Regions from separate parts of the Paenibacillus bovis genome, predicted to be linked through region 2. Evidence: a T-box and tRNA genes for the amino acid it is inferred to sense, from the RefSeq annotation. Region 2 holds a T-box; the other holds one or more tRNA genes.
The links. The T-box of region 2 lies ahead of AR543_RS20125 (valine--tRNA ligase). A T-box ahead of a tRNA ligase gene usually reads a tRNA of that ligase, here a tRNA-Val.

Region 1 (15,258 bases), 1.4 Mb from region 2:
CGTACCTGAATCGCCCTTGCATGGCCTTCCAATCCTTCATGACGGGCCAGCTCCATAATAATATTGCCGTTTGTCAGCAGTGCTTCCTTGCTGTAATAGATCATGCTCGACTTTTTGATAAAATCGTCCACATCTACCGGCGAAGAGAAGCGGGCAGTCCCGTTGGTTGGAATAATATGATTCGGTCCGGCAAAATAATCGCCTACCGGCTCCGAGCTGTAATTACCGAGGAAAATAGCTCCTGCATTTTCGATCATGCCCAGCACATTCATCGGCTGATCGACCATGATCTCCAGATGCTCCGGCGCCAGTCGATTCACAATACGAATCCCTTCTGCAATATCCCGAGTGACAATAATAGCGCCATAATTTCGGATTGAAGCAGTCGCAATCTCTCTGCGCGGCAGGCTCTCCAACTGTCGCTCCACTTCGGCTGCCACAGCATCCGCCATCTCCTGGGAAGAAGTCACCAGAATCGCGGATGCCATCTCATCATGCTCGGCCTGGGACAATAGATCGGCTGCTACATAGACCGGATTCGCCAGATGATCGGCCAGTACGACGATTTCACTCGGACCCGCGATACTGTCGATATCGACCACACCGTATACTTCCCGCTTGGCGAGAGCTACATAGATATTGCCGGGACCGCATATTTTATCAACTGGCTCAATACTGTCCGTGCCATAGGCCAGCGCTGCTATCGCCTGAGCGCCGCCGATACGATAGATTTCCGTTACACCTGCTTCGGCTGCTGTGACCAGAATATACGGATCAATGCCTTCGGTCCCTCCTGTTGCTGGTGGTGTCACCATCACGATCTGCGGCACACCCGCTACCTGGGCAGGAATCACATTCATGAGTACCGAGGAAGGGTATGCTGCCTTGCCGCCTGGCACATACACGCCGACTCGCTGCAGGGGACGAATAATCTGCCCGAGCAGACTGCCATCAGGTTGCAGATCCATCCAGGAATTACGCTTCTGCTTCTGGTGAAACTGACGGATATTGTTTGCCGCCAGAGTAATCGCTGTAATAAAAGAAGGTTCTACCTGCGCGTAGGCTGCCTGCAGCTCTTCTTCGGTCACCCGCAGCTGGCTTGCTGTCAGCTCGACCCGGTCAAACTGAGCGGTATATTGCAGCAGTGCTGCATCTCCCTCCTGCTTCACACGCTGCACAATCTGTTGTACAGCAGCATTCTGCTCGGGCGAACCATATTCTACTTCACGCCGCAAATCAAATTCCTGTGCAGATACTATTTTCACAATATGCTCCCCCTTGCTTCATCCCTTGCTATGACTGCAGGTGCCCAAGCAGGCTTACCCGACCTGTTCTCTATGATTGGATCTCCTGAATCTCATTTGCTACAGATGGCTGAATGACCTTTTGCAGTTGATCACACAGCTGCTGGATTTCTTCACTTTTCATACGATAGCTTACCCGGTTGGCAATCAGCCGACTAGTGATACCGAATAGCTCCTCCATCTCGACCAGCCCATTCTCCCGCAAGGTCTGTCCGGTTTCTACCATATCGACGATCCGGTCAGCCAATCCGATCATGGGCGCCAATTCAATAGATCCGTTCAGCTTTATTACTTCAACCTGCTGTCCGCGTTCACGGAAATACTGGGAAGCTACATTCGGATACTTGGTCGCTACACGCTGCTGAATCCCCGGCTGCCAATCCGGCAAAGCGATTACCGACATCCGGCAGCGAGCGATACCCAGATCGAGCAGCTCATACACATCACGATTTTCTTCCATCAATACGTCCTTGCCGACAATACCGATATCTGCTACTCCATGCTCTACATAGATCGGTACATCGACCGGTTTGGCCAGAATGAACTCCATTTTTGCTTCCGGCAGTTCCACGATCAGCTTGCGCGATTCATCTACATCGGTCGGAATCGGAATACCCGCCTGCAGGAATAGCTGAGCTGCCTTTTTATAAATACGCCCTTTGGGCATGGCTACTTTCAGAATCTGACTCATAGGGTATGCATCTCCCTGTTCTAATTTGCAGTTCTTGATTCATATTACTGGCTCATTGCTTGGCTGCCCCTCGTAAAATGAACAACCTCTCCATAACGATCCGGAGAAAAGGAAATATCTGCTGCTTCTGCTGCATACTCCGTAACTACCATTTTCCCCTGCTGCCGCAAATTAGCTGCATGAGCAAAAGCTTCACGGCGGCTGGCTGCATCATAAGTGATCATCACCGGTTTGGCCGGTTGCGGTACGGGCAGATGCACACCATCCAGAATACGATTCGTTTTGAGTGCAAATCCGGTTGCTACTACAGCACGTCCAAACTGCGCCAGCAGGTTATCATATCGCCCGCCGCTGCAGATCGGTGATCCCAGTTCAGCCGCATACCCTTCGAATACCATGCCGGTGTAATACGAGAAGTTACCGATCATCGTTAGATCAATCATTACGTATTTCGAGATATCGTATGCTTCCAGCACTTCCCATACTTTGCACAGATGACGAATCGAAGCAGATGCCTGTTCATTGCTGCTGATCTCCAGTGCCTGCTGACAGATCTCTTCCGCTCCTCGTAGCCGCAGCAGTCCTTCCAGTTCACTGCGCTGCTCGGCAGACAGGCTAAAAGCAGCCAGCTGCTCCCGGAAGCCTACAAAATCACGGTTGAGCAGTCGATCCTTGAGCGCTTCCTGCTCGCGCACCTTGCCTGGTAATGCTTCTTCCAGCAGTCCGCTCAGAAAGCCGACATGACCAAGAGATATTTTAAAATTCTGCACCCCTGCTGCCTGCAGGCAAGCAATCGCGAGGGCAATCACCTCTGCATCCCCTTCCGGCGAATCCACGCCTACCAGCTCTGCTCCGGTCTGGAAAAACTCTGCTTCCCGTCCTGCTTCTTCTTCAATCGAGCGGAATACATTCGCATGATAAGCCAGTCGGATCGGCAGCTGCTCTTCTTTGAGCAAAGAGCCCATGACACGTGCGATCGGTGTTGTCATATCCGAGCGCAGTACCATTGTGGTACCACGGTTATTTAGCATTTTATATAATTTACGGTCCGAGGTCGAGCTGGCTACCCCTACCGTATCGTAATATTCGAGCGTTGGTGTAATGATCTGGCGATAGCCCCACTGGGACATCGATTGCAGCACATTTTCCTCAATATACCGCAGTTTGGACACGACATGCGGTAGATAATCACGCACACCTGTCGGTTTTTCGAATCCTTTTGGCTTGGACAAAACGGTCACCCCTGATCACACAATATTTTATCACATTAAAGTGGTACTTTGCTAATAAAGTAAAGGATATTTGATATATTACCACACCGTAACTGTACAGTCAATTGACATCCATTTCTCGATATAGCTTCTATCGTGCTTCCTTTGTGCTTTTATATCTGTCTCTTTATCTGCTTCATTTGTATGCTATTTTTTCAGCCAACAGATGCTTTCATCCAACTGCTTCACAGGCTCTTCTGTTCGCTTATAGCCTTTTCGATTGCTCTCTATCCCAATTACCCACCGGGCAGTCATTCTCCTTCTTATTTCCCGGAAAATAAAATCCGGAAGCTATTCGCTATCCTTCTTTCCATTATGCTTGTTTCCAGCTATACAAAAAGGCCACCTGCATTAGAGGTGACCTTTTGGATTTATGAATACAAGCTATTGCCTGCGCTATTCCTGTTATGGACTGGTTCGCTGAACCGCATCCGTTTTACGCGTACGTTTGGTGCCATCGTTACTACCGCGTTTCTTTTTGGATAAGGATGACGGAACACTTCCCAGCAGTACCCACGAGAAAGGAACCCGTCTAAACATAATCTGAACAATAATGGAGGAGACTACCAAGGCAAAAATAAGACCTCCATAGATCCAGCAGAAATACGTAATCGTGCTCATCGAGAACTGATCCTGTGTTTCCCGGTAAAAGGCCAGCAGGAACGGATGAACCAGATATACCGCAAAGGATATCTCTCCCAGACGACGCAGAATTGCCAGCAGCCATGCCGGTGCACGACGCTGTAGAATAAAGGCACTGTGGAACAATACCAGAGAAGACAGCATCGTGTAGATATTCCACATGAACTCATACCAGAGCGAGTCCAGCCATTCATTGGTCAGACGTGCATCATACCAGATCTGCACATAGATCAGACCGGTGATCAGCCAGCTGACCCATAGGACAATCGTGCTGATCTTCTGGATACGGCGCATTTCGCTCCATTTACTCATCACCCAGGAACGGAAAGGCTTGAAGTAGATCGCTACGAAAGCACCCATCAGATAATAAGCAAAATACGACAGCGCAATGCTGCCCTTACTCGCATAATGCAGATCGTATTTATTCCATAATACCCATCCCCACTGAATGGCCAGACCAATCGGTAGCGCCCAACGTGCAATCCAGCGCTGACTTTTGAGTAGCGCCAACATGAGCGGGAACAGAATATAGAACTGCACACTGATAAATACAAAGTACAGATGCGTCCAGGCCGAGCCGTGGAAAATGGCATGAACATAGTCACCGAGCAATACACCGATCGGTTCATCAAATCGATCATTATTATACAGCTTATACAGGAAATATAGTGCCGAGATCAAAATATACGGCAGCAAAATATACAACATTCGTTTTTTATAAAAACTGCCAATCAATTTACCTGTGAGCGGACGATCATAGTAATTATAAAACAATACAAAGCTGCTCAAGAAAATAAACGAAGGCGTACCGTACTTGAAGAAAAGATTCAGAAAGTTAAATACATAATACAGCGAGGTGCTCACGGCTTCTATCGTCGCATTGGACGTGGAATGCACATGCAGCACACCTATAATAGCAATAGCCCGAAAGAAATCAAGCTGTGGCAGCCGCTCTTTCTTAATTGGATTCAATGTTAAAGCATCTCCTTACAATTGAAATGGTACAACAGATGGTTGGCTTTTCTATTCCCGGGCTTGTCCATTCGCCCCATATAGCCACCATGTATGCACCATTCTCATTCTCACATTCAGAATATTGCCTATATCTATTCCTTGTTTATTCTGAATGGGTTTACCTTTTTGTTTCAGGGTCTGGAAGAGGTTCGGTTAATATTACATCATTAACATTACCCAACATTTCCGGATTTTTCCGTGATAATACGCGCAAAGGATTGCCGCCGACAAATGTACCGGCAGCTACATCTTTATGTACCACTGAACCTGCCGCCACAATAGCTCCATCTCCAATCGTGACTCCCGGCAGGATCGTACTATTGGCACCAATCATCACTTCATCGCCAATCACTACATCACCCAGACGGTATTCACGAATCAGATATTCATGAGCAAGGATCGTTGTATTATAGCCAATAACCGTATTTTTGCCGATCTTGATACGTTCGGGGAAAAACACATCGACCATGACCATTAATCCAAATGCCGTATCCTGGCCCACTTCCATACGGAGCAGATGACGATAAATCCAATTTTTCATTTCCAGAATCGGACAATATCGCGATATCTGTATAAAAACAAAATTGCGAACCCCTTTCCAGGGGCTCACCGTTTTATAGATTTGACGCAGCGCATTCCGATTGCCTTCCACGGGATAACGCTCTACTTTTCTCATCGGTCTACCGTATCCCCGAGTACCAGCTCATACAGATCGCTCATCGTATGCAGAATATAGGTAGGGTGATACTTGGACAGCTCCACTTCTCCCTTGAGTGACCAGGCAACAGCTGCCGAGCGTACACCTGCAGCTGCAGCAGACTGTAGATCCGCTGGACTGTCGCCAACCATCAATGTCTGTTCAGGCGAGGAGCCAAGTGCCTCCAGTGCTCTCTGAACAGGCTGTGCATCCGGTTTGGGACGCTCTACATCATCCAGCGTAATAATCACATCCATATACTGAGCCAATTCGAACAGCTCCAGTACACGGGTCGTGGTAGCACGGATTTTGGTCGTTACTACGCCCAGCTTGAATCCTTCTGCTTTGAGACGTGCCAGCACTTCATTTACTTCCGGAAAAGGAGCCACCATATCATCATGGTGCAGTGAGCTGTACTCGCGATAAGCAGCCACCAGTGCCGTTACATCCTCCAGACCGGAGAATGTACGCAGCTGCTGTTCCAGCGTCAGACCCATATGGGGAATAATTTGTTCCCGGGTAAGGGCAGCCGCTGGCTGTTGATTCATAATATGAAGAAATGAGGAGATAATCAGCTCATTCGTATTTACAATCGTACCATCCAGATCAAATAATATCGTATCCATCATTTTTGATTACTCCTTACGTTCAGGGTGCAGCTTTTCATGAGTATCAGACTCTGCTGTTTTATGAGTGCCTGCAGCAGCCGGATGCTCGGTATGGTGATTATCCGGTACAGGATCGTGGTGAGCCCCTTTGGTCGACAGAATCGGATCGCTATACAGTTCCTTCGACCAGCCTGCACGGCGGCGAATAATAATGATAACAATCGCAGCCACGATCAGTACGAGAGACAATAGCTGGGAGACGCGAATATTGCCGTATCCCGGTTCAATCGCTCCCTGTTCAAATCCAAACCAGGTCATCGGCGTCCATAGACTGTTGACGAATGAAGCCAGCCAGACCGGTCCATCAAAAGTAAGACTGTCAGTACGCAGTGCTTCGATAAAGAAGCGCCCAATACCATACCAGATAAAGTACGTCATAAAAATCTCACCGGCACGTACAAAATGACGACGGCGCAGCACAAAGATCAGCAGAATGCCGACCAGATTCCATAACGACTCATACAGGAATGTAGGATGATGGAACACACCATTTACATTCATCTGATTCACGATATAATCGGGCAGATGCAGATTACTGCGCAGGAAAGACTCATCGACAGGTCCGCCATACGCTTCCTGGTTTACAAAGTTCCCCCAACGACCAATCAACTGGCCTGCCAGCAAACCTGGCGCACAAATATCAGCAATCCGCCAGAAATTGTAGCCTTTATAACGTGTGTAGATCACACCACAAATGATGGCACCGATTAGTGCACCATAAATGGCAATGCCGCCATTCCAGATTTTGAACACATCTACAATGTTATCTTTGTAATCCGGCCAGCGAAAAGCAACATAATAGATCCTTGCGGCGATAATGGCGGACGGTACACCGAACAACACCAGATCCATAAAAAATTCCTGTGGAATCCCGAACCGGTTGCCTTCCCGCAGCGCCAGTACCAGACCCACCAGTGCACCGAGACCCAGGATCAGGCCGTACCAGTGCACCTCCAGTGGCCCAATTGCAAAAGCAATCGGATTAATTAACGATGTCCCCATGCATACCCTCTCCTTAATCCAATTCGTCGAGATCTTCGGCGATCGTCTCGGTCAATTTGTGCGTGAATTGGAGAGCTGCATTGTACCCCATACGCTTCAGGCGGAAGTTCATTGCCGCCACTTCGATAATAACAGCCAGGTTACGTCCCGGACGTACAGGGATGGTAACGAGCGGTACATCAGTATCGATGATCTGCGTTGTTTCTTCATCCAGACCGATACGATCATACTGCTTGTCCTGCTGCCAGGCTTCCAGACGTACAACGAGTGTGATACGTTTGTTATTGCGGATAGCACCTGCGCCAAACAGAGTCATCACGTTGATAATACCGACTCCGCGAATCTCCAGCAGATGGCGGATCAGCTCGGGAGCTGTACCATGCAGCTGATTGTCCGATGTCTGACGAATTTCTACCGCATCATCCGCGATCAGACGGTGTCCGCGCTTGACCAGCTCCAGCGCCGTTTCACTTTTACCGATACCGCTGCTGCCGGTAATTAGCATACCTACACCATATACGTCTACGAGTACACCGTGAATGGTTGCTGTAGGCGCGAGCTTTTTCTCCAGAAAGTTGGTAATGCGGCTGTGCATAATCGTGGTGGACAGATTGCTGCGCAGTACAGGCAGATTATGAGCATCACTGGCTTCTATCAGTTCCTCGGGTACTTCCAGACCGCGGGTAACAATAATACATGGCGTATCTTCATTACATAGCTTGCCCATGCGTTCCGCTTTTTCTTCGTGCGTCAGCATTTTGAAAAAAGCGAGTTCCGTTCTTCCTAGAATCTGTACGCGCTCTGTAGGATAGTATTCAAAATATCCTGCCATTTCCAAACCGGGCCGGTTCAGATCATCTACGGTAATGTTTCGTTTTAAGCCCTGTCCCCCGGATACAACCTCAAATTGGAACATCTGCACTAATTCCGAAACCTTCACATGTTTAGCCATACTGTTCTTCCTTTCCCTGAGTGGATCACTTGTCTCGTATTTGATTATGACCATAAATCGCAGTACATATTATTCCCAATGTACCAATGGTAATTGAAAACGTTAATGAAATCAATTATATCGGCAGATTCCCGGCTTTATTATGGCTATACATCATCATTCAGGACAAAGACCTCTCGTGGCAGGCAGAATATACAACTTTCTGACTTCTGACTTCTGACTAAGTGTATCTTTTAATTATGAACAGTCTATGATGAAATTCCTGTATCTGCTCTATTTTTTTCTATGTATGGGTCCATACTATTTTATAATATTCTAAATCAACCTCTTATACCGCTCTATTGAAAAACCCCATAATTCCCGTCACCTAAATATGGCTCCAATATCTGCAACCCACACCCACACCCACACCCACACCCACACCCACACCCACACCCACACCCACACCCACACCCACACCCACACCCACACCCACACCCACACCCACATAAATTCTGCTGCGGATTTCAACTTAATGCAAAAAAAGCTTACCGCACCTTTATACCAACAGGCACGATAAGCTTTTATCATATGAATCATCAGCCTACTGCTCACTAATGATCAAATTCATTTACATTAAATACAGTCCGTTACCGTGTACAATTATACAGTTGCTGGCGCTGTATAGAACAAGTTATCTTCGGATTGCGGATCGAAAAGATGTGCTTTGTTCATATCAACAGCCATCGTTACTGTTGCATTGTCACGTGTAGTGGAACGTCCGTCTACACGAGCGATAACTGTATCGGAGCTGATACCGCCCAGATACAACAGCATTTCGTGACCCAGGTTCTCGGATACTTCTACTTTAGCGGTGAATACTGTATTTGGTGAAGCATCCAGGAATACCGGCTCTTCGTGGATATCTTCCGGACGAACACCCAGAATTACTTCTTTGCCCACATAACCTTGCTCTTTCATTACCTGAGCTTTACCACCTGGCAGGCTCAGTTCCAGACCGGATGCGGAGAAAGTAGTCGTTCCATTTTTCTCGGACAGCGTACCACGAATAAAGTTCATTGTAGGCGATCCGATAAATCCGGCTACGAACATGTTGCGCGGATGGTTATACAGTTCTTCTGGAGAAGCAGCCTGTTGAATGATACCCTCTTTCATAACGACGATACGATCGCCCATAGTCATGGCTTCGATCTGATCATGCGTTACATAGATAACAGTCGTTTGCAGACGTTTTGCCAGTTTGGTGATTTCCGCACGCATCTGACCACGCAGTTTGGCATCCAAGTTGGACAGCGGCTCATCCATCAGAAAGACTTGAGGATCACGGACAATCGCACGTCCCAAAGCGACACGTTGACGCTGACCACCGGAAAGTGCTTTTGGTTTACGCTCCAGCAAGTGCTCGATATCCAGAATTTTCGCTGCTTCGCGAACACGTTTGTCGATTTCTTCTTTTTTCACTTTACGCAGTTTCAGACCAAACGCCATATTGGAGTATACATCCATATGAGGATACAGGGCGTAAGATTGGAATACCATCGCAATATCGCGATCTTTTGGAGCAACATCGTTAACCACACGGTCACCGATGTACAGTTTACCCTCAGAGATTTCTTCCAGACCTGCAATCATACGCAGTGTTGTAGATTTACCACACCCGGAAGGACCAACCAGTACCAGGAACTCTTTATCTTTAATATCCAGATTAACGTCAACTACTGTTGCTTTATCGGAACCTGGGTATTTTTTGAAAATATGCTCTAAACGTACGCCTGCCATAATAAAAAACCTCCCTGAATGATAGATGTAGTATTTTTCGAATTCCTGCTCATAGCCTGCGATTCACGCATCATATGAGCACTTGCGAAGCTTTTCATTGAAACTTTCATTATTGAATCTCTAAATTAAATCTCTAATCCTTGGTAAATAAATTGATTTGCTAACTTGTAACCGCTTACCAAATCGATTCTATAATTATTGTTTTGGAGTCGTTGACAGGTGTATCTACACCTACCTGCATTCGAAAACAAATATTACAGACCTGATCCGTCACCCTGTCCCTTTGCAGTATGTATAATCACTGTGATGCAGCAGAAAGGGTTGGAGCGATAACAGAATAAAGAGCAAATCACCAAACCGGCTAGCCTATTCATCCTTTTGGTTGAATGTTTGAAACCGGTTTCTTTATCTGTTTATATCTTACTCCAATCCCCTCTTGCACTCCATCCACAAACTGTACAAAAAAAAATCTAACTTTTTGTCACTTTATACAAAAGCAGTGTCAGTCGCATCAGAACAGCATCTTCAAACCGGCGTACATCCAGCTGCGTCTCCTGCTTAATCTTATCCAGTCGATATAAAAGCGTATTACGATGAATATAAAGCTGCTTGGCTGTTTCACTAACATTACAATCCATTTTGAAAAAGGTCTCCAGTGTACTTACAGTCTCCTCATCTCCAAACAGATGAGAATGGTCCTCTGCCGACTCTACAAATCGCTGCCTTTCTTCTACCGGTATCCGGTATAACAGACTTTCAAGGCGCATTTCCCAGGGCAAATGAATATGATCGGACACATGAAACAATTTGCCCAGATGTATAGTTTCTCTAAGCTGGGCTACAGTCTCTAACAGCCGGTCTGCCGGAATCAAAGGGCGCGCCACACTAATATGAAAGACGCCAACCCATTCGCTCGCTACAAGCTCATGCAGTCCCAGTGCAAAAGCCGTCAATACATCTTCCTCGGTATCTTCATGCTCACTGTATACTTCTCTTCCCGAATAAGCAGAAAGATCGCTTTGCTCATCATCCTCGATAAGATTATGATTAGCCAGAATGAGCCATTCATTGTCATGCAGCGGAATAAGCAGAACTTCTCTATCAAAATAGCTGGATAACAGCTTTTCCAACTCTTTCATCTGTAAATTACTATTTTGCAGATTATCCACCACAAGCAGAAAAGGAATCATTGAAATATTCAGACGCTGGCGCAATACAGTCTCATCAGGTATAACCTCTGCAGGAGTACGACTACTCAATTGGCGAACTATCCATTGACCTAATTCTCGCGCAGCCAGCTCTGATTCGTCAGTAGTAACTGTCTGCTCTAACTCCAATCCTATGGCCGAAGGAAGAAGCAGCTTCAACAGCTGATACACCTGCTCCATCCTTTTTTCTTCAGCTTCAGATACGATAGTGGTGTAATCTGAACGTAATTTAGAACTATTCAGATTCGGATTTTTAAATTTGTAACTGCTGGCTTGATCTGCTTTTTGCTCTATATTTACATCTGTGTCTGTGTCTGTGTCTGTGTCTGTGTCTGTGTCTGTGTCTGTGTCTGTGTCTGTGTCTGTGTCTGTGTCTGTGTCTGTGTCTGTGTCTGTGTCTGTGTCTGTGTCTGTGTCTGTGTCTGTGTCTGTGTCTGTGTCTGTGTCTGTGTCTGTGTCTGTGTCTGTGTCTGTGTCTGTGTCTGCAAATGATACGGATATAGACGGGATATCGGAAAACATAATTTCCCAAACCATAACTTCTTTTTCTTCTACAGCTACAGGAAGAAGAAAAGTATTGGTCTTCGCATTCTCTGTATATCGTTTATCACTTTGTTTCTTTGTCTTATTTCGTTTCTTTTTATAATCCCACTGCTCTATTGTCCATTGATGTTCTGAAATAGAACATCCAATAATATGCTCGATTTGATTCTTTAGCCTCGTTAAATTCATAATTATATTCCTTCTCCATTCTCCCTCATCATTCATCTGGCAAAGGTATAAGAATATAAAACATGTATACAAAGATCATATCTTTAAACTTTAACTACTGTAAAAGCTCAAACCATACATAGTAACTGCTATAAGATCCTTATATCTAGTATGAAATTCTGGATCTAGTATTTTTATTTTATCCTATTTTTCAGTCAAAGTATAAATATAACGCACTTTATCAAAGTAAACTATTGAAGAACATGTTTTCCCAACAAATGTACTATTAAAAAACATACAAAAAAAGCACCCTGCTTTTCGGCAAGATGCTTTTATATGATGAGCCATGAAGGACTCGAACCTTCGACACCCTGATTAAAAGTCAGGTGCTCTACCAACTGAGCTAATGGCTCATAATAAAACTGGTGGAGGCTGATGGATTCGAACCACCGAACTCGGAGAGAACAGATTTACAGTCTGCTGCGTTTGGCCACTTCGCTAAGCCTCCACAAAATAAAGGTGGCTCGGGACGGAATCGAACCGCCGACACGAGGATTTTCAGTCCTCTGCTCTACCGACTGAGCTACCGAGCCATACTAATATTCAATTAAATAAAAATGGCGGAACCGACGGGATTTGAACCCGCGATCTCCTGCGTGACAGGCAGGCATGTTAACCCCTACACCACGGTTCCAGGGTTAAAAATGGTGCCGGCGAGAGGATTTGAACCCCCGACCTACTGATTACAAGTCAGTTGCTCTACCAACTGAGCTACACCGGCACATAATGGTGGAGACTGAGGGGATCGAACCCCCGACCCTCTGCTTGTAAGGCAGATGCTCTCCCAGCTGAGCTAAGTCTCCAGGTATGTATGGTAGCGGCGGAGGGGATCGAACCCCCGACCTCACGGGTATGAACCGTACGCTCTAGCCAGCTGAGCTACACCGCCATATAAAAGTAATTCAATGTAAACATTTATTACTATATCATACCAAGTAAGTTCTAGTGGCGGAGAGAGAGGGATTCGAACCCTCGCACCGCTGACGCAGTCTAACCCCTTAGCAGAGGGTCCCCTTATAGCCACTTGGGTATCTCTCCAAAAGAAAACTCACAAAGTTGCTCCCTGAAAACTGAATCCGAAACGAAACACCGCTGTTTTAGAACGCTTATTTGGATAAGCCCTCGACCGATTAGTATTGGTCAGCTCCATGCATTGCTGCACTTCCACCCCCAACCTATCTACCTCGTCGTCTTCAAGGGGTCTTACTAATTGGGAAATCTCATCTTGAGGGGGGCTTCACGCTTAGATGCTTTCAGCGCTTATCCCGTCCGCACGTAGCTACCCAGCGATGCTCCTGGCGGAACAACTGGTACACCAGCGGTGCGTCCATCCCGGTCCTCTCGTACTAAGGACAGCTCCTCTCAAATTTCCTGCGCCCACGACAGATAGGGACCGAACTGTCTCACGACGTTCTGAACCCAGCTCGCGTACCGCTTTAATGGGCGAACAGCCCAACCCTTGGGACCTACTTCAGCCCCAGGATGCGATGAGCCGACATCGAGGTGCCAAACCTCCCCGTCGATGTGGACTCTTGGGGGAGATAAGCCTGTTATCCCCAGGGTAGCTTTTATCCGTTGAGCGATGGCCCTTCCATGCGGTACCACCGGATCACTAAGCCCGACTTTCGTCCCTGCTCGACTTGTAGGTCTCGCAGTCAAGCTCCCTTATGCCTTTACACTCTTCGAATGATTTCCAACCATTCTGAGGGAACCTTAGGGCGCCTCCGTTACATTTTAGGAGGCGACCGCCCCAGTCAAACTGCCCACCTGACACGGTCCCTGTACCGGATCACGGTACCAGGTTAGAACTCAGATGCGATCAGGGTGGTATCCCAACGGCGCCTCCAAGGAAGCTTGCGCTCCCTCTTCGTAGGCTCCCACCTATCCTGTACAAATCGCACCCCAGTTCAATATCAAGCTGCAGTAAAGCTCCATGGGGTCTTTCCGTCTTGTCGCGGGTAACCTGCATCTTCACAGGTATTAAAATTTCACCGGATCTCTCGTTGAGACAGCGCCCAAATCGTTACGCCATTCGTGCGGGTCAGAATTTACCTGACAAGGAATTTCGCTACCTTAGGACCGTTATAGTTACGGCCGCCGTTTACTGGGGCTTCGGTTCATAGCTTCGCTTGCGCTAACCACTCCCCTTAACCTTCCAGCACCGGGCAGGCGTCAGCCCGTATACTTCGCCTTGCGGCTTCGCACAGACCTGTGTTTTTGCTAAACAGTCGCTTGGGCCTTTTCACTGCGGCCCCCTCGTGCTATTCACACTACCGGGGCACCCCTTCTCCCGAAGTTACGGGGTCATTTTGCCGAGTTCCTTAACGAGAGTTCTTCCGCGCGCCTTAGAATTCTCTTCTCGCCCACCTGTGTCGGTTTGCGGTACGGGCACCTGCTTCCTGGCTAGAGGCTTTTCTTGGCAGTGTGAGATCATGACCTTCGCTACTGTAATTTTCGCTCCCCATCACAGCCTGGCCTTGGAGCATGCGGATTTACCTACATGCAAGCCTCACTGCTTAGACGGACATCCATCAGTCCGCGTCACTACCCTCCTGCGTCACCCCATTGCTCATAACGGCTTTCGGTGGTACAGGAATTTCAACCTGTTGTCCGTCGACTACGCCTTTCGGCCTCGCCTTAGGTCCCGACTTACCCTGAGAGGACGAGCCTTCCTCAGGAACCCTTGGGCTTTCGGCGGATCAGATTCTCACTGATCTTTTCGTTACTCATACCGGCATTCTCACTTGAATTCTGTCCAGCGCTCCTTACGGTACACCTTCAACCTAAATTCAACGCTCCCCTACCCCTGATACGAATGTATCAAGCCATAGCTTCGGTGGTGTGTTTAGCCCCGTTACATTTTCGGCGCAGAGTCACTCGACCAGTGAGCTATTACGCACTCTTTCAATGGTGGCTGCTTCTAAGCCAACATCCTGGTTGTCTAAGCAACTCCACATCCTTTCCCACTTAACACACACTTGGGGACCTTAGCTGATGGTCTGGGCTGTTTCCCTTTTGACAATGGACCTTAGCACCCACTGTCTGACTCCCGGAATAAAGTCTGCGGCATTCGGAGTTTGACTGAACTTGGTAACCCTTGCGGGCCCCGCATCCAATCAGTGCTCTACCTCCGCGACTCACCTTCCGAGGCTAGCCCTAAAGCTATTTCGGGGAGAACCAGCTATCTCCGGGTTCGATTGGAATTTCTCCGCTACCCCCACCTCATCCCCGCACTTTTCAACGTGCGTGGGTTCGGACC
Region 2 (15,258 bases):
ACATCGTCATCCGCAACCGCCGAAGAATACACGAGCAGATCGGCACCGTGTACTTTCTGTGCATCGTGTCCGATATGGATTTGCGCACCCTGCTTGTCCAGCTTGGCTGCCAGCGCGCTCATGGCTACGTCCGAACCGGTTACTTTGTATCCCATCTCAAGCAATACTTTGGCAATCGCGCTCATGCCATAACCGCCGATGCCTATAAAATGTATATGTTCTGTCTTATTCATTATGTCTCACCAGCCCTTTTCAGAATCGGATTGATGCAAAAGAGTCGCTCTTACATCTGAAATTAAATACAGTGTTCCGGTAACGACCCCAAGATCTTCCCGTTCTGTGCGTGTCTTCAGCAGCTCAAGTGCCTGCTTCCAGTCACTTTCCACTATAATCTCAACTTCCGTTTTGTTCATGTCCTGCTGTATTTGACGGACCAGTTCGTAGAGTCTGTCCGCATCCATTTTGCGTCTGAAATCCGGTTCGGTCAGAATCAGCGTGTCCGCAATGGACAGCAGATGACGAAATACCGGTTCATGCTGTTTGTTCTCCAGCATGCCTGCCAGCATATGCAGCTTGTTGTACGTATACGTCTGGGGAATACTTTTCACGAGTGAAGCAGCTCCCTCGGGATTATGCGCTCCATCCAGTACGATCGGCGGTTCATCGGATACCTTTTCCAGACGACCGGCCCAGAATGTATGGCGGAATCCCGACAGCAACGGCTCATCATCCAGCACAAAAGCCATATACTGACGCAGCACTTCCAGCGTCATCATCGCGAGACCTGCATTGGCGCACTGATGCTCGCCCTGCATGCCGATCTCGATATCCATTTCACGGAATGGCCCATGGAAATGGAAAGACTGACTGTCCGCATCACCATGCAGCCGCTCTGCCGTATAATCACGTCCTGCCAGATACATCGTTGTGCGGCACTGCTCCGCTTTGCGGGCAAGCACTTCGATAACTTCCGGCTGATCCACACTGGTTACGACCGGGACACCCGGCTTGATAATGCCTGCTTTTTCCCCGGCAATCAGCTCCAGCGTATCACCAAGAATATCGGTATGATCATAGCCCACATTCGTAATGACCGATACGATGGGATTCACAATATTGGTCACATCCATGCGTCCACCCAGGCCGGTCTCCCAGACGACGACATCCGGGTAACACTCTTCGGCATAATATATAATAGCCAGCGCCGTAGATACTTCGAACATGGTCGGAGAACCCAGCTCGGTCGCTGCCATTTCCTGGACGAGCGGATACAGACGATTGGCTGCGCGAAGCAGCGTCTCTTCGGGAATATCCTGACCATTGTACTGAAACCGGTTAGTAAACTTGGTAATATAAGGCGAAGTAAATGTACCCACATCATAGCCGGATTCAATCAGTACCCGGGTGAGAAAAGCGCAGGTACTGCCTTTGCCGTTGGTGCCTGCTACATGAATAAATTTCAGTCTGCGATGCGGATTGCCGAGCAGCTGCATTAGCTGCTCGATCCGCTCCAATCCCGGACGAATGCCAAAAGGAATCAGATTATTAATCCATTCCACCGCTTGTTCGTAGGTATGTAGAGGGGCATTTTGCCCCTCCGCAGTTTCATATTCCATCACGTTCACCTTAACCTTTCAGTTCGGCAATACGGGCAAGAACCTTGTCGCGCTTGTCGGAATAATCAGCCTGCTTGGCACGCTCTTCCTCGATCACTTTCGCTGGCGCTTTGGATACAAAGCCCTGGTTGGACAGCTTTTTCTCCACGCGTTCTACTTCGGAGTTGAGTGTAGCCACTTCTTTTTCGAGACGAGCAATTTCCTGACCGATATCCAGCAGTCCTGCCAGTGGCAGATACAGTTCTGCACCGGTAACGACAGAAGACATTGCCTTGTCTGGCGCACTCAGATCCAGACCTGCCTGATATTCGGATGTATTACAGAAACGCTGGATATAATGAGCATTGGACTCGATAATATCGAGTGACTTTTGGTCATTTGCTTTTACCAGCAGCTCGATTTTTTTGCTCATTGGTACATTTACTTCCGCCCGGATATTACGTACAGAACGGATCATATCGATCAGCAGACTCATTTCTTCTTCTGCCGCTTTATTTTCCAGTGCAGGATCGAATTCCGGCCAGGCTGCCAGTGTAATTGTCTGGCCTTCATGCGGCAGATGCTGCCAGATTTCTTCGGAAATAAACGGCATAAACGGATGAATCATCCGCATCGTGCGATCCAGTACATAAGCCAGTACGGACTGGGTCGTTTTCTTCGCGGCTGCATCTTCTCCGTACAGGGACAGCTTGGCAATCTCGATATACCAGTCACATAGATCGTCCCAGATAAAGTTGTACAGCAAGCGTCCGGTCTCACCGAATTCATAAGAATCGATCAGGCGTGTAATATCGCGTGCCGTTTCATTCATACGATGCAGAATCCAGCGGTCTGCCGTACTCAAATTGCCAGTCAGATCGATATCTTCAAAAGTGAATCCTTCCATATTCATCAGTGCAAAACGGGAAGCATTCCAGATTTTGTTGGCAAAGTTACGGGACTGCTCTACACGTTCCCAGCGGAAACGCAAGTCCTGTCCAGGCGTACTGCCGGTCGAGATCATATAACGCATGGCATCTGCACCATACTGTTCGATAACTTCCAGCGGATCGACGCCGTTACCGAGCGATTTGGACATTTTCTGGCCATCCGAAGCACGTACCAGACCATGCATCAGCACATCCTTGAACGGGATCTGATCGGTAAACTCGATAGCCGTGAAGATCATACGAGCTACCCAGAAATAGATAATGTCATATCCGGTTACGAGCAAATCGGTCGGATAGTAGCGCTTGAGATCAGCTGTCTCATCCGGCCAGCCGAGTGTGGAGAACGGCCATAGTGCCGAGCTGAACCAGGTATCCAGTACATCATCATCCTGACGCAGCGTTTTGCCGGCATGCTCAGGCATTGTGCTTGGATCTTCAGCGGATACGATAATCTCGCCTGTTTCTTCACAGTACCATGCCGGAATACGATGTCCCCACCACAGCTGACGGGAAATACACCAGTCGCGTACATTTTCGATCCAGTTCAGATAGGTCTTTTCAAAACGATCCGGTACAAAGTTCGTACCTTTGCCGTTGCGTTGTGCTTCAATAGCAGCGTCTGCCAGCGGCTTCATTTTTACGAACCATTGCGTAGACAAATACGGCTCAACTACCGCACCGGAGCGCTCGCTGTGGCCTACCTGATGAACATGATCCTCGATACGGATCAGTACGCCTGCATCCTGCAGATCCTTGACGATTTGCTTGCGTGCATCACTGCGGTCCATACCTTGATATTTATCGGCATTCTCATTCATGATGCCGCCTTCGTCCATTACTACGATTTGTGGCAGATCGTGACGCTGACCCATTTCAAAGTCGTTCGGATCATGTGCAGGTGTAATCTTCACTGCACCGCTACCGAACTCGCGGTCTACATAATCATCGGCAATCACCGGAATTTCGCGGCCGATGATTGGCAGTACCAGCATTTTGCCGATCATGTCTTTGTAGCGCTCGTCTTTGGGATGAACCGCTACTGCTGTATCGCCCAGCATGGTTTCCGGACGGGTTGTAGCTACAGTGATCGAGCCGCTGCCATCTTTGAGCGGATACTCCAGATGGTACAGATGACCGTTTACTTCTTTATATTCAACCTCGATATCGGACAGCGCTGTGCGGGCCTGAGGGTCCCAGTTGATAATCCGTTTGCCGCGATAAATCAGGTCTTTTTCATACAGTTTTACGAATACCTGGCGTACTGCTTTGGACAGACCTTCATCGAGTGTAAAACGTTCGCGGGAGTAATCCAGGGAAAAGCCCATTTTAGCCCATTGCTCATGGATCGTCTGTGCATATTTATCTTTCCATTCCCATACTTTCTCGACGAATTTCTCGCGTCCCAGATCGTGACGGGTGATACCTTCGGCGCGCAGATTCTGCTCTACCTTGGTCTGGGTAGCGATACCCGCGTGATCGGATCCCGGCAGCCAGAGAGCATCATATCCCTGCATCCGCTTGGTACGGATCATAATATCCTGCAGGGTAAAGTCCAGCGCATGACCGATATGCAGCATACCGGTTACGTTAGGCGGCGGAATTACTATTGTGTACGGCTGTGCATCCGGACGCTGACCTGCACGGAAGAAGTCATTCTCCATCCAGTAATCGTACCATTTGCGTTCGGCTGATTTGGGATCATACGTTGTCGGCATGGATGTTCCTGCCGGATTCGTGTTTGGTTCTGTCATACAATTCCCTCCATAATTATCATATAAGTAAATGTGTACACTTTCTGCATGGACGGAGCCGCCTGATGCGGCTGATCGTGCCTGCGTATAAACTGTGTATGATGGGGTTGGGCAGTTATTCTCCAGTAAGGCCAGGTCAACAAAAAAAGCCCTTCGTCTCAAAGGACGAAAGGCCTGGCTCTCGTGGTACCACCTTTGTTTCGTTATCCGTATAGCATAATGGCCGGACAACGACACTCTAAGACAGATAACGGCTGCTACCGGTTTATTCTATACCAGCTCCTGATCATCATTATCAGACAAGTCTGGTCTCAAATAAACAACTCCCGGACGACTTCGACGTATCGCATCCTACAGAACCTCTCAGCGCAGCAGTTCTGCTCTCTTAAGGCCGATCATGTCTACTATTTCCGTTCACAGTTTTTGAAATAATTTTCACTCAACATCATAACTTGTGAACGTGGTAAAGTCAATAAAAAAGCTGACATCCGGCAGAAGGTCTGCAGAATGTCAGCTTGTTTGTCTATTCGTCCAAAAGAAGCTATATCTACTCTAAATAGAACACAATTATTCCTTTTCAATCAACTTGAGGTCTATTGCCAGCTTCTGTATATCGGCAGGCCATGGATCATTTATAATGATATCTTCTGCTGTCCATGGATGGATAAAAACAAGCTGCTCGCCGTGCAGTGCCTGACGACTCAGCAGATCACTGCGACCGCCGTACAGTGAATCCCCGATCAGTGGATGTCCCATATAGCTCATATGAACACGAATCTGATGGGTACGCCCTGTCTCCAATTTCAACCGGACGAGGCTAGCGGCTTTGGTTCCTGCTACCTTTTCTATATACGTAACAGCCGATTGACCACCCGGTGATACACGGCGGCGCTGCTTGTGATGACGATCCTTGCCAATCGGTTCGTCGATCACCGTAAGCTGTTCATTCACATTACCCTGCACAAGCGCAATATACCGTCTGCCAATATGCTTGTCTCTCATCTGCTCATCCAGCAGGGAAAGGGCAAATTCATTTTTGGCGTATAATACTGGTCCTGTCGTATCTTCATCCAGACGATGTACATGGCGGACAGCGCAGTCCTGGCCTGTACTTTCATAATGTGCAGCAATCGCATGAGCGAGTGTAATTCGCGTGTCCTGCGGATCGGAAGGATGTACCGCCATACCTGCCGGCTTGTGAGCGACCAGTACGTAATCATCTTCATACAAAATCTCTGCCGGATGATCATAGCGCGGTTCAAAGCCATATTCTACAGCCGGGAAAAGGCGCAGTCTGATACGGTCTCCGTTGATTTTGATTTCACCTTTTGAATGCAGTCTGCCCAGCAGTTTGGCGGGAAAAGAACGACTTTCCAGCCATTGCATCATCCGGGTATGACGCTGCTCGGTCTGCTGCAGATCCAGCTCGCGACCAGGCATAATCTCCAGCCATTCACCGCGGCGTTCAGCAGCGGGACGGTTGGACAGAGACGAATTAGCGTGACTATTGTGACTGTTGGATTGATCCATAGAAGATGTCATGGTTACAGTGACTTCATGACATCACGATGAATCGCAATCGTCTGCTCTATATCTTCATCACTATGCACGCCCGATACGAACATGCCTTCAAATGGAGAAGGAGCCACACTGATTCCGCGATCCAGCATCGCGCCGAAATAGCGCTTGAACATATCCATATCGCTCGCTTTGGCTGTATCGTAATTGGTTACCGGTCCTTCGGTCAGGAAAGGACATACCATAGAACCGACGCGGTTGATAGTCAGCGGGATACCCGCTTCACGCGCATTGGCTTCAAAACCTTCCTGCAGACGAGCAGAGATTTGTTCCAGACGAGCATAGACTTCCGGTGTCAGCAGACTCAGTGTAGTATAGCCGGCTGTCATCGCCAGCGGATTACCACTAAGGGTACCTGCCTGATAAATAGGACCTGTTGGAGCAATCTGTTCCATAATCTCGCGTTTGCCACCGTATGCGCCTACCGGAAGACCGCCGCCGATCACTTTACCCAGACAGGTCAGATCCGGTGTTACGCCAAAGCGTCCCTGTGCGCAGTTGATGTCTACGCGGAACCCGGTCATCACTTCATCAAAAATCAGCAAGCTGCCATATTGGGAAGTTACTTCACGCAGTCCTTCCAGAAATCCTGCTGCTGGAGGAACAACGCCCATATTGCCGGCTACAGGCTCTACGATAATACAGGCGATATCTTCGCCAAAACGCTCGAATGCCAGACGTACAGAGTCCAGGTCGTTATAAGGAACCGTTACCGTATTGGATGCAATCGATTCCGGTACACCCGGGCTGTCCGGCAATCCCAGTGTGGCTACACCGGAACCGGCCTTGATCAGCAGACTGTCGCCATGACCATGGTAAGAACCTTCAAATTTGAGAATTTTATCACGCTTGGTATAGCCGCGTGCCAGACGAATTGCACTCATGGTCGCTTCTGTACCGGAGCTTACCATACGTACAATATCGATAGAAGGCACCCGTTCAGCGACCAGTTTGGCCATACGCGTCTCAATTTCGGTCGGTGCGCCAAAGCTGGTACCTTTTACTGTAGCTTCCTGCAGAGCACGCACAACGTCCGGATGGGCATGTCCCATAATGAGCGGTCCCCAGGAACCGACATAATCGATAAATACATTGCCATCGATATCATACAGACGGGAACCTTCTCCGCGATCCACGTACACAGGAGTCAGACCTACCGTTTTAAAAGCGCGTACCGGACTGTTGACACCGCCCGGAATATATTGTTTGGCTTCTTCAAAAGCTGTACGCGAGTGTTCGTCACGACGTACGGAATTCATATTGTTCATTGATCAAGCACCTCCATAATGGTATCCAATGAAACAGATGAGCGATGAACAGGCAGACCTGTTCACCGCTAGCTGTATTCATTTTCCCTGTCCCGTATATTTACCCGTTCGGCTCATTCGCAATCCCGAACGAATAATCGGGAGTTATCTTATTCCTCACGCAACCAGCGTGCTACGTCTTTGGAGAAATACGTAATAATCATGTCTGCTCCGGCACGTTTGAAGCCCAGCATCATCTCGGTTACGATACCACGCTCGTCAATCCAGCCCTGCTGCGCAGCCGCTTTGACCATCGCATATTCACCACTAACATTATAGGCAACCAGTGGCAGATCAAAATTCTCGCGCACCGCGCGCAGTACATCCATATAAGCAAGTGACGGTTTGACCATCAGCATATCGGCGCCTTCCTGTACATCGCTTTCTGCTTCACGCAGCGCTTCACGTACATTCGCTGGGTCCATTTGATAAGATTTGCGATCACCGAATTGCGGAGCCGATTGAGCCGCTTCACGGAATGGACCGTAGAATGCAGACGCATATTTCACCGCATAGGACATGATCGGAATATCCTGGAATCCTGCATCATCCAGTGCTGCACGAATCGCATAAACGAATCCGTCCATCATATTGGAAGGAGCGATAATATCCGCTCCGGCCTGTGCCTGGGATACCGCTGTCTGAGCGAGCAGCTCCAGCGATTCATCGTTATCCACGTCCGCATGGATATGACCATCGATCTCATGAGCATGAACAACGCCGCAATGTCCATGATCGGTAAATTCACACAGGCAGGTATCTGCAATTACCACAAGCTGTGGATAATGTTCTTTGATATAACGAATCGCCTGCTGCACAATACCTTGTTCTGAATAGGCTCCGCTACCGACACTGTCCTTGGTCTCCGGTACACCGAATACCATAACAGCCGGAATGCCCAGATCTACAATCTCTTGAATCTCTTCACCAATTCGGTCCATTGAGAAATTATATACACCCGGCATAGAGGAGATTTCCTGTTTTACATTCGTTCCGTAGGTAACAAACACCGGCTGGATAAAATCCGTTCTGTGCAGACGGGTTTCACGAACCATGCTGCGGATAGCAGCAGTTTTGCGCAGACGACGATGACGTGTAAATGCTTGACTCATAATAATACTTCCTCTCTGTTTATAAAATAAAGCCGACCTGCTCAAGCGGTGGTCGGCATGCGATATGTCGATCATTCATTATTGGGACTGGAGCGAGACACTCCCCGCATTCCAGCGGCATAAAATATCTATTAATCCATCCAGGGTGGACTGCTCGGCCAGCAGCCCTACCTGCAATCCTGCCTGTTCAGCCGTAAGAGCGGTCTGCGGTCCGATGCAGGCAATTACCGAGTGGCGAAGTGTATCCGCCGGATGCTCAAAGCCCATTTTACGCATTGCAGCCAGCAGATTTGTGACTGTAGATGAGCTCGTAAAGGTAACGGCATGGATTGCTTTTTCTTCAAACAGCTTGCGCAGTTCGATATCGTCCTCATCCACCATAACTGTCTCATACGTATCGACCTCTGTCACGTCCAGCTGCATTTGTCTCAGCGTATCCGGCAGCCAGGAGCGTGCCAGGTCACCACGCGGCAGCAGAACACATTGTCCTGCCTCCAGCTGACCCTCCAGGCTCTCCAGCATGCCTTCGGCATGGAACTTCTCAGGCAAAGCTACCGCGGTCAGACCACAGTTGCGCAGAGCCGCCAGAGTAGCCGGACCCACAGCAACCAGACGGGCGCGATGCAGGGAGCGTATATCCTGCCCCTGCTCTTCCAGATGACGGAAAAAGTAATCCACACCATTTACACTGGTGAAAAACACCCAGTCATATGTTTCCAGCTGGGAGAACGCCTGGGTGATCTGCTGTCTGGCAGACTCACTGGAAGGCATCACAGTCTCGATTACCGGGTACTCATATGGTTCTCCGCCCAGTTCATCGATACGATCCACCAGTTCGCTTGCCTGGCTGCGTGCGCGGGTCACCAGAATGCGTTTGCCGAACAAAGGCAATCGTTCAGCCCATTGCAGATGCTCCCGTTGATTAACCACTTCTCCGACTACAATAACAGCCGGCGGTTTAAAATTGGCAGCAGCTACTTTGGCGGCGATATCCTGAAGGGTACCTACCAGGGTATCCTGCTCGGCCCGTGTTCCCCAGCGAACCAGAGCAACCGGTGTATTTGCCGGTCGGCCGTGACGAATGAGCTGTTCACTGATATAGCCAATTTTGGCTACGCCCATCATAAAGACGAGTGTTCCAGTAGCGTTAGTCACCTTATCCCAGTGAATACTCTCATCCAGCTTATCCGGACTCTCGTGTCCGGTAATGATCGATACGGAAGAAGCATGGTCTCGGTGAGTGACCGGAATTCCTGCATAAGCCGGTACAGCGATAGAGGAACTGATTCCCGGCACAATCTCGTACTCTATTCCATGCTGACGCAGAAGATCTGCTTCTTCGGCTACTCTGCCGAAGATCGTCGGATCGCCGCCTTTTAGACGAACAACGGTTTTGCCTTCTAGAGCCAGATCGACGAGCAACTGATTGATTTCTTCCTGCTTCATCGTATGACGGTCAGGCAGCTTGCCCACGTAGATTTTTTCCGCTCCCGGTTTGGCCTGCTTAAGAAGCCGTGGACTTGCCAGACGATCGTATACGATCGCATCGGCGAGTCCGATACATTCCCAACCACGAAGCGTAATCAGCTTCAAAGCTCCGGGCCCTGCGCCCACCAGATACACTTTGCCGGTCATTCCTTCATCCCCTAACTTCTGCCAGAATCTGATCCGCTCCACGAAGAATTAACTGATCCGCTACGGCAAGCCCAAGTTCTACAGGATGGGTGCCCTGCAGCGTTTCTTTCAGTATGGTACTGCCATCCGGTGAAGCAACCATTCCCGTTAATTGTATAACGTTTTGATCGGCTTGAGAATCCGGTGTGAGCAAGCGTACGGCATACGCGCCAATCGGCACCTGACAACCACCATTCAGCTTGGCCAGGAACGTTCGCTCTGCCGTTACGGTGAGCGCGGTCAGATCATCATTATATAAAGACAGCAGCTGCAGCATATGCTCATCATTGGCACGGCATTCCACTCCCAGAGCACCCTGCCCTACAGCAGGCAGACAGATGTCCGCAGGAAGATAGGCGCTGATCCGATCCGACCATCCCATACGGTCCAGTCCGGCTGCTGCCAGCATAATCGCATCGAATCCTTCACTCTCCAGCTTGCGCAGTCGTGAATCGATATTTCCGCGAATAGATTCAATTTGAAGATCGGGGCGATAGGCTTTAAGCTGACTTGCACGGCGTAGGCTGCTAGTTCCCAGCTTGGCTCCAACAGGGAGTTCGTCCAGCCCGCCACCATTACGGGTAATCAGACAGTCACGCGGATCGACACGTTTGGGAATCGCTCCATTTACCAGACCATCCGGCAGTACAGAAGGCATATCCTTCATACTATGAACAGCTATATCAATCTCACCATTCAGCAGTGCCTGCTCGATTTCCTTAACGAATAGCCCTTTACCGCCTACTTTGGAGAGAGTTACATCCAGAATCTGATCGCCTTTGGTAACAATCTTTTTGATTTCAAATTCCACTTCTATTCCGTTCTGTCTGCCCAGCTCTGTCAAAGCATCTATAACATGTCCTGTCTGGGTCAGTGCCAGCGCACTTTGCCGGCTTCCTACGATTATTTTGCGCATTAGGTTATCTCTCCCCGATGTTGTGCGATCCACTCTTCAATCCGAGGCTCTTCCCACCAGCAAAACCGTTCCTGCCGAATTTCCTCCAGTATATCCAGCTCTGAAGCTCGTTCCAGCAATCGCCTGCGTTCTGCCGGATCTTGAACCACTTGCTTGATCCGGTGGCGCAAATAATAAAGAAATTCAATATAAGTCTCATACTCCTGACCAAAATGCTGCTCCAGTTCACCCGCCAACCGTCGTCCCACGACCGGTCCTGCTCCCGAAGTCGTAATAGAGGCGATTAATCGCCCCCGGCGGATTACCATCGGATTGATAAAGCTACTGGACTCATGATGATCAGCCACGTTGACAGGAATACCTGCACACCGTGCTTCATCCGCTACCTGACGGTTTACGTCTGCATGTATCGTGGCCGCATGCACGAGAAAATAACGCTTAACTCCGCTACGCTCCGCGCCTGTCGAGCCTAAGACATCACCAGACTCATAATGACGTGCAATCCAGTGAATCCGGTCCAATCGGGCCAGCTCCTGCAATTCCGAAGACAGTTTAGGGCTGATCACCGTAATGATCGCACCGCCGCGCAGCAAGTTTCGCGCTTTACGCTCGGCTACCTTACCGCCGCCTACAATCAGGCAGTGCTGATTTCTACAATCCAGCATTACAGGAACGTATGGAATAATATCACTCATACGCCTACCCATTGGTGAAACGCCGACCAGGTATTGGCTACAAAATTAAGAATAAATACGATATAGCCTGCTATTGCCCATCGAGCCATAATTACCGCCGAATAATTACGCATATGCCGCGTAGCAAAATAGGCAATATATACACACAGTGCCAGTAGTGTAAATACGACTTTGAGATCCAGCAGCAGTACAAAGCGTCCTTCTGCAAAAATAGACATCAATGCCACAATCAATGATACGATCAGCAGTGGCGTACCGATAAGCATGGAAGTGTATGTATACCGCTCCATACTCTCCAGGCTTGGCAGCCGGCGTACGGTGTTATCCCATTTCTTTTGCTTGAGCTTACGGTGCAAAAACAAATACATGGCCGCAAAAACAGCAGCTACCGTATAAAAGGCAAAACTCAGATTGGCCAGTGCCACATGCAGAATCAGCAGCCCATGTACGGTATCCCAGCCCGAGGGCAGTGCCCCTTCACCAGGAGAATGCAGACGATTCTGAACCATAGCACAAAAGCCGATTACATTTAATAGCAATACGGCATAATCAGTCTTGAGTACCCTTTCGATAAAAAAGGAAATCAATATTAAAATAAAAGTAAGGAAAAAGAAAAAGTCATACGTTGAAAACAGCGGCAGTGTCTTCTCTTCCACCGTGCGAATGGTAATACTCGCCAACTGGATAATAAATACCAAAATAAGAAACCCTGTGCCCGTCCGCTTCGCCCTCGGATTGCGACGTATGCAATCCGAGAAATAAAACAGTAGGCTCAGGGCGTATAAATAAATAATAATATCGTATAACAGGTTAAACAGCGTCAAAGCAAATCACCTGCCTATAAAATTGCGGGAGCAAAGGATGCCATGTTTCCTTCAGCAACCGGTGAATGGGATGGCATGGAAGTCCGCTCGGAAGCAGGCTTGCTTACATTGGCTGATTCGGTCAAAGACTGTGTCTGTTCTTCCAGTGCGAACAGACGCGTGAATAATTCTACGGTCTCTGCGCCGTTTTTCTCGGCAGCCATTTCCTTGACCCGATTAATCGGCTCATGATTCATTTGATTGACAATACTTTTGGTCAGACGGCTAATCACTTTACGCTGTCTTTCATCCAGCTCTGGCAGCTTGTTAAACAGGCTTTCCAGTGTCTCTTCATGAATACGGGCACCACGCTCCTGAAGGGCGCGGATGACCGGTCTGACACCGAGTGTTTTCAGCCATTGCTGGAACACTTCCATTTCTTCGCGGATCATGCGTTCGATCTTGATCGCTTCGGCACGGCGCATCGCCATATTGCTCTCTACAATGCCTTCCAGATCATCAATATCATACAGGAATACATTGCTGATTTCGCCAATAGCCGGGTCCAGATCACGCGGAACCGCGATATCAATCATAAAGAGCGGACGCGATTTGCGCTGCTTCATGCTTTCTCTGATCATACCCGGATCCAGTACGTAGCCCTGTGCGCCTGTCGAGCTGATCAGAATATCCACTTCATGCAGACGATGGACCGCTTCTTCCATCGTGCATGGTGTACCGTTAAATTTGTGAGCCAGCTCCTGAGCCCGCCCCAGTGTACGGTTCGCTACAATCACTTCTGCCGCTCCGTTCGCGTACAGATGCTTGACTGTCAATTCGCTCATTTTGCCTGCGCCCAGAATCATAATAACTTTGTTATGGAAAGCACCAAAAATACGTTTACCCAGCTCTACTGCGGCATAGCTGACCGATACGGCACTTTCACCGATCATAGTCTCTGCATGCGCACGTTTACCGAGCGTAACAGCTTGCTTAAACAACATATTAAACCATGTGCCCGTCGCTTTGTTTTCCTGAGCCAGCTGGAAAGACCGTTTGACCTGTCCCAGAATCTGGGTCTCGCCAAGTACCATGGAATCCAGTCCACAGGTAACCCGGAACAGATGATCAATCGCCTGCTCATCTTCATATATATATAAATGCTGCGTAAATTCTTGACGGGAAATACCAAACCACTGCTCCATGAAGCCGCGGATAAAATGTCCGCACATATGCAGACGGTCCAGTACAACATAGATTTCCGTACGGTTGCAAGTTGCTACAATGGTGCCTTCCAATACACTTTTGGTATCCTTAAGCTGCCGGAGAGCTTCCGGTAATTCTTCATCCGCAATGGCAAACCGTTCTCTTACTTCAACCGGTGCTGTGCGGTAGTTGAGTCCGACAACAATAATGTGCATTGCAAGTTCACCCACCTAGTCTAAAAGTTGTAACTTATCACTTTTCGTTCTTCACAATACGTTAATTATATCACAGCAAAAAGGGCAATTTCGCCGTCTTTATGAAATGTTTATGAAATCCCGACATATCTTCATGCATTATTTAATTAAATTTGTTGTTTCACCGCTATAAAACGGTTCAATATTTTACCTACTGTATTATTTCGGCGTTATTCTTCTATTTCTTTAACCAATTCTGTATCATCCGATATACCCAAATAAAGCTATGAACATATGCATATAAAAAGGCATCCGATACACAGTACCAGATGCCTTTCTTTTGAGCGGTATTCATTTTCATTCTTTGCCCGTTTAAAGCAAAGCCTTATTATCGATTAATCAGTTCGCTGGATTGCATCACTGGAGTCTCTACTTGCAGTTCTCCAAGACCACGAACCAGTTTTTTGGCATACGTTTTTTCAGGCTTCAGAACGGACACCAGGTAGTCGATCGCCAATTGTGGATCTACGGTCTCTCCGCAGGTATAACAGTCAATAGCCGCGAATCCTCTCTCAGGATACGTATGAATCGAGAGGTGACTCTCCGACAACAAAACAAGCACTGTCGCCCCTTGTGGTTCAAATTGTTTGGATTGAACAGACATTACGGTTGCACCGCAAGCCTCAGCTGCTTCAACCATCTGAGCCTGCAAATATTCTGCACTGTTCAGCAAATCAAAATCTACACCCCAAGTATCAACAGCAACGTGTCTTCCGAAAGTTGAGTATTCCATCTTCCGGTTCCCCCTTCCTAGGAATAAAATGTTTGGAAATTTCATCCGCTAGGACCTACGTCATTCACTTCCCGAGGGAATAATCTCTCGCAACATTACCATGTCCTGAGTGAATCCTGGTTCCTATGTTATTTTCAACGAGATTAAAAATAACATCTATCGACACGAATTGCAAGCTTTTTTCGAATATTTTTGTGGGATGAGTAAGTCCATGAAAAAGCCCGGCTTTATGCGATTTTACCCAATATGACAGCAGCCCAACCATTGCTGATTTCTTATACATTTTTATGTATAAATATAACAAAAGACCATCCATCGATACGATGAATGGTCGATATGCATACTAGCATATGTGGGTCCTATTCAGGCTTCCAGGCTAAACAGCCGTCTCGCCTGAAGCTGCAGTTCCTGGTCAATCTCCTCGTAAGGACCTGCGGAAGCATTGCGTTGATCCAGCAGCTGATCCACTATACGGCGGACCAGTTCAATATCTGTCTCAATGGATGTGGACTGCAGGCGGGTTTTGAGCTCCAGCGAAGCATTCTTCTGCCGGTAGATCAATTTCTCGCCTTCTGCCGTATGCTCGGTGATCCTCTGCACAACACCCTGTTCATAATCATATATCATTGTGAATCCTTTGTAGATGCGGTTCACAACGCCTGAGCCTTTAAAGGCAACAAACAA

Region 1: it encodes a tRNA-Val, which carries the amino acid that the T-box ahead of AR543_RS20125 (valine--tRNA ligase) is inferred to sense. The anticodon was not compared.

The regions. Positions count from the first base shown of each region.
Region 1 covers NZ_CP013023.1:796,028-811,285, reverse strand. The annotation lists gene hisD (histidinol dehydrogenase) at 1-1,265, opposite strand, end outside; gene hisG (ATP phosphoribosyltransferase) at 1,336-1,995, opposite strand; gene AR543_RS03540 (ATP phosphoribosyltransferase regulatory subunit) at 2,040-3,227, opposite strand; gene AR543_RS03535 (acyltransferase) at 3,672-4,880, opposite strand; gene AR543_RS03530 (acyltransferase) at 5,041-5,598, opposite strand; gene ppaX (pyrophosphatase PpaX) at 5,595-6,248, opposite strand; gene lgt (prolipoprotein diacylglyceryl transferase) at 6,255-7,289, opposite strand; gene hprK (HPr(Ser) kinase/phosphatase) at 7,303-8,241, opposite strand; gene AR543_RS03505 (ABC transporter ATP-binding protein) at 8,884-10,020, opposite strand; gene AR543_RS03500 (PucR family transcriptional regulator) at 10,491-11,399, opposite strand; gene AR543_RS03495 (hypothetical protein) at 11,525-11,716, opposite strand; tRNA gene AR543_RS03490 (tRNA-Lys) at 12,280-12,352, opposite strand; tRNA gene AR543_RS03485 (tRNA-Tyr) at 12,363-12,447, opposite strand; tRNA gene AR543_RS03480 (tRNA-Phe) at 12,460-12,532, opposite strand; tRNA gene AR543_RS03475 (tRNA-Asp) at 12,558-12,633, opposite strand; tRNA gene AR543_RS03470 (tRNA-Thr) at 12,645-12,720, opposite strand; tRNA gene AR543_RS03465 (tRNA-Val) at 12,727-12,802, opposite strand; tRNA gene AR543_RS03460 (tRNA-Met) at 12,812-12,888, opposite strand; tRNA gene AR543_RS03455 (tRNA-Ser) at 12,946-13,037, opposite strand; rRNA gene AR543_RS03450 (23S ribosomal RNA) at 13,110-15,258, opposite strand, start outside.
Region 2 covers NZ_CP013023.1:4,720,928-4,736,185, forward strand. The annotation lists gene murC (UDP-N-acetylmuramate--L-alanine ligase) at 1-233, opposite strand, end outside; gene AR543_RS20120 (bifunctional folylpolyglutamate synthase/dihydrofolate synthase) at 240-1,616, opposite strand; gene AR543_RS20125 (valine--tRNA ligase) at 1,627-4,296, opposite strand; T-box leader at 4,455-4,723, opposite strand; gene AR543_RS20130 (RluA family pseudouridine synthase) at 4,864-5,838, opposite strand; gene hemL (glutamate-1-semialdehyde 2,1-aminomutase) at 5,841-7,142, opposite strand; gene hemB (porphobilinogen synthase) at 7,292-8,293, opposite strand; gene cobA (uroporphyrinogen-III C-methyltransferase) at 8,372-9,928, opposite strand; gene hemC (hydroxymethylbilane synthase) at 9,933-10,883, opposite strand; gene AR543_RS20155 (precorrin-2 dehydrogenase/sirohydrochlorin ferrochelatase family protein) at 10,883-11,578, opposite strand; gene AR543_RS20160 (cytochrome C assembly family protein) at 11,575-12,402, opposite strand; gene hemA (glutamyl-tRNA reductase) at 12,417-13,802, opposite strand; gene speD (adenosylmethionine decarboxylase) at 14,170-14,574, opposite strand; gene AR543_RS20175 (hypothetical protein) at 14,938-15,258, opposite strand, start outside.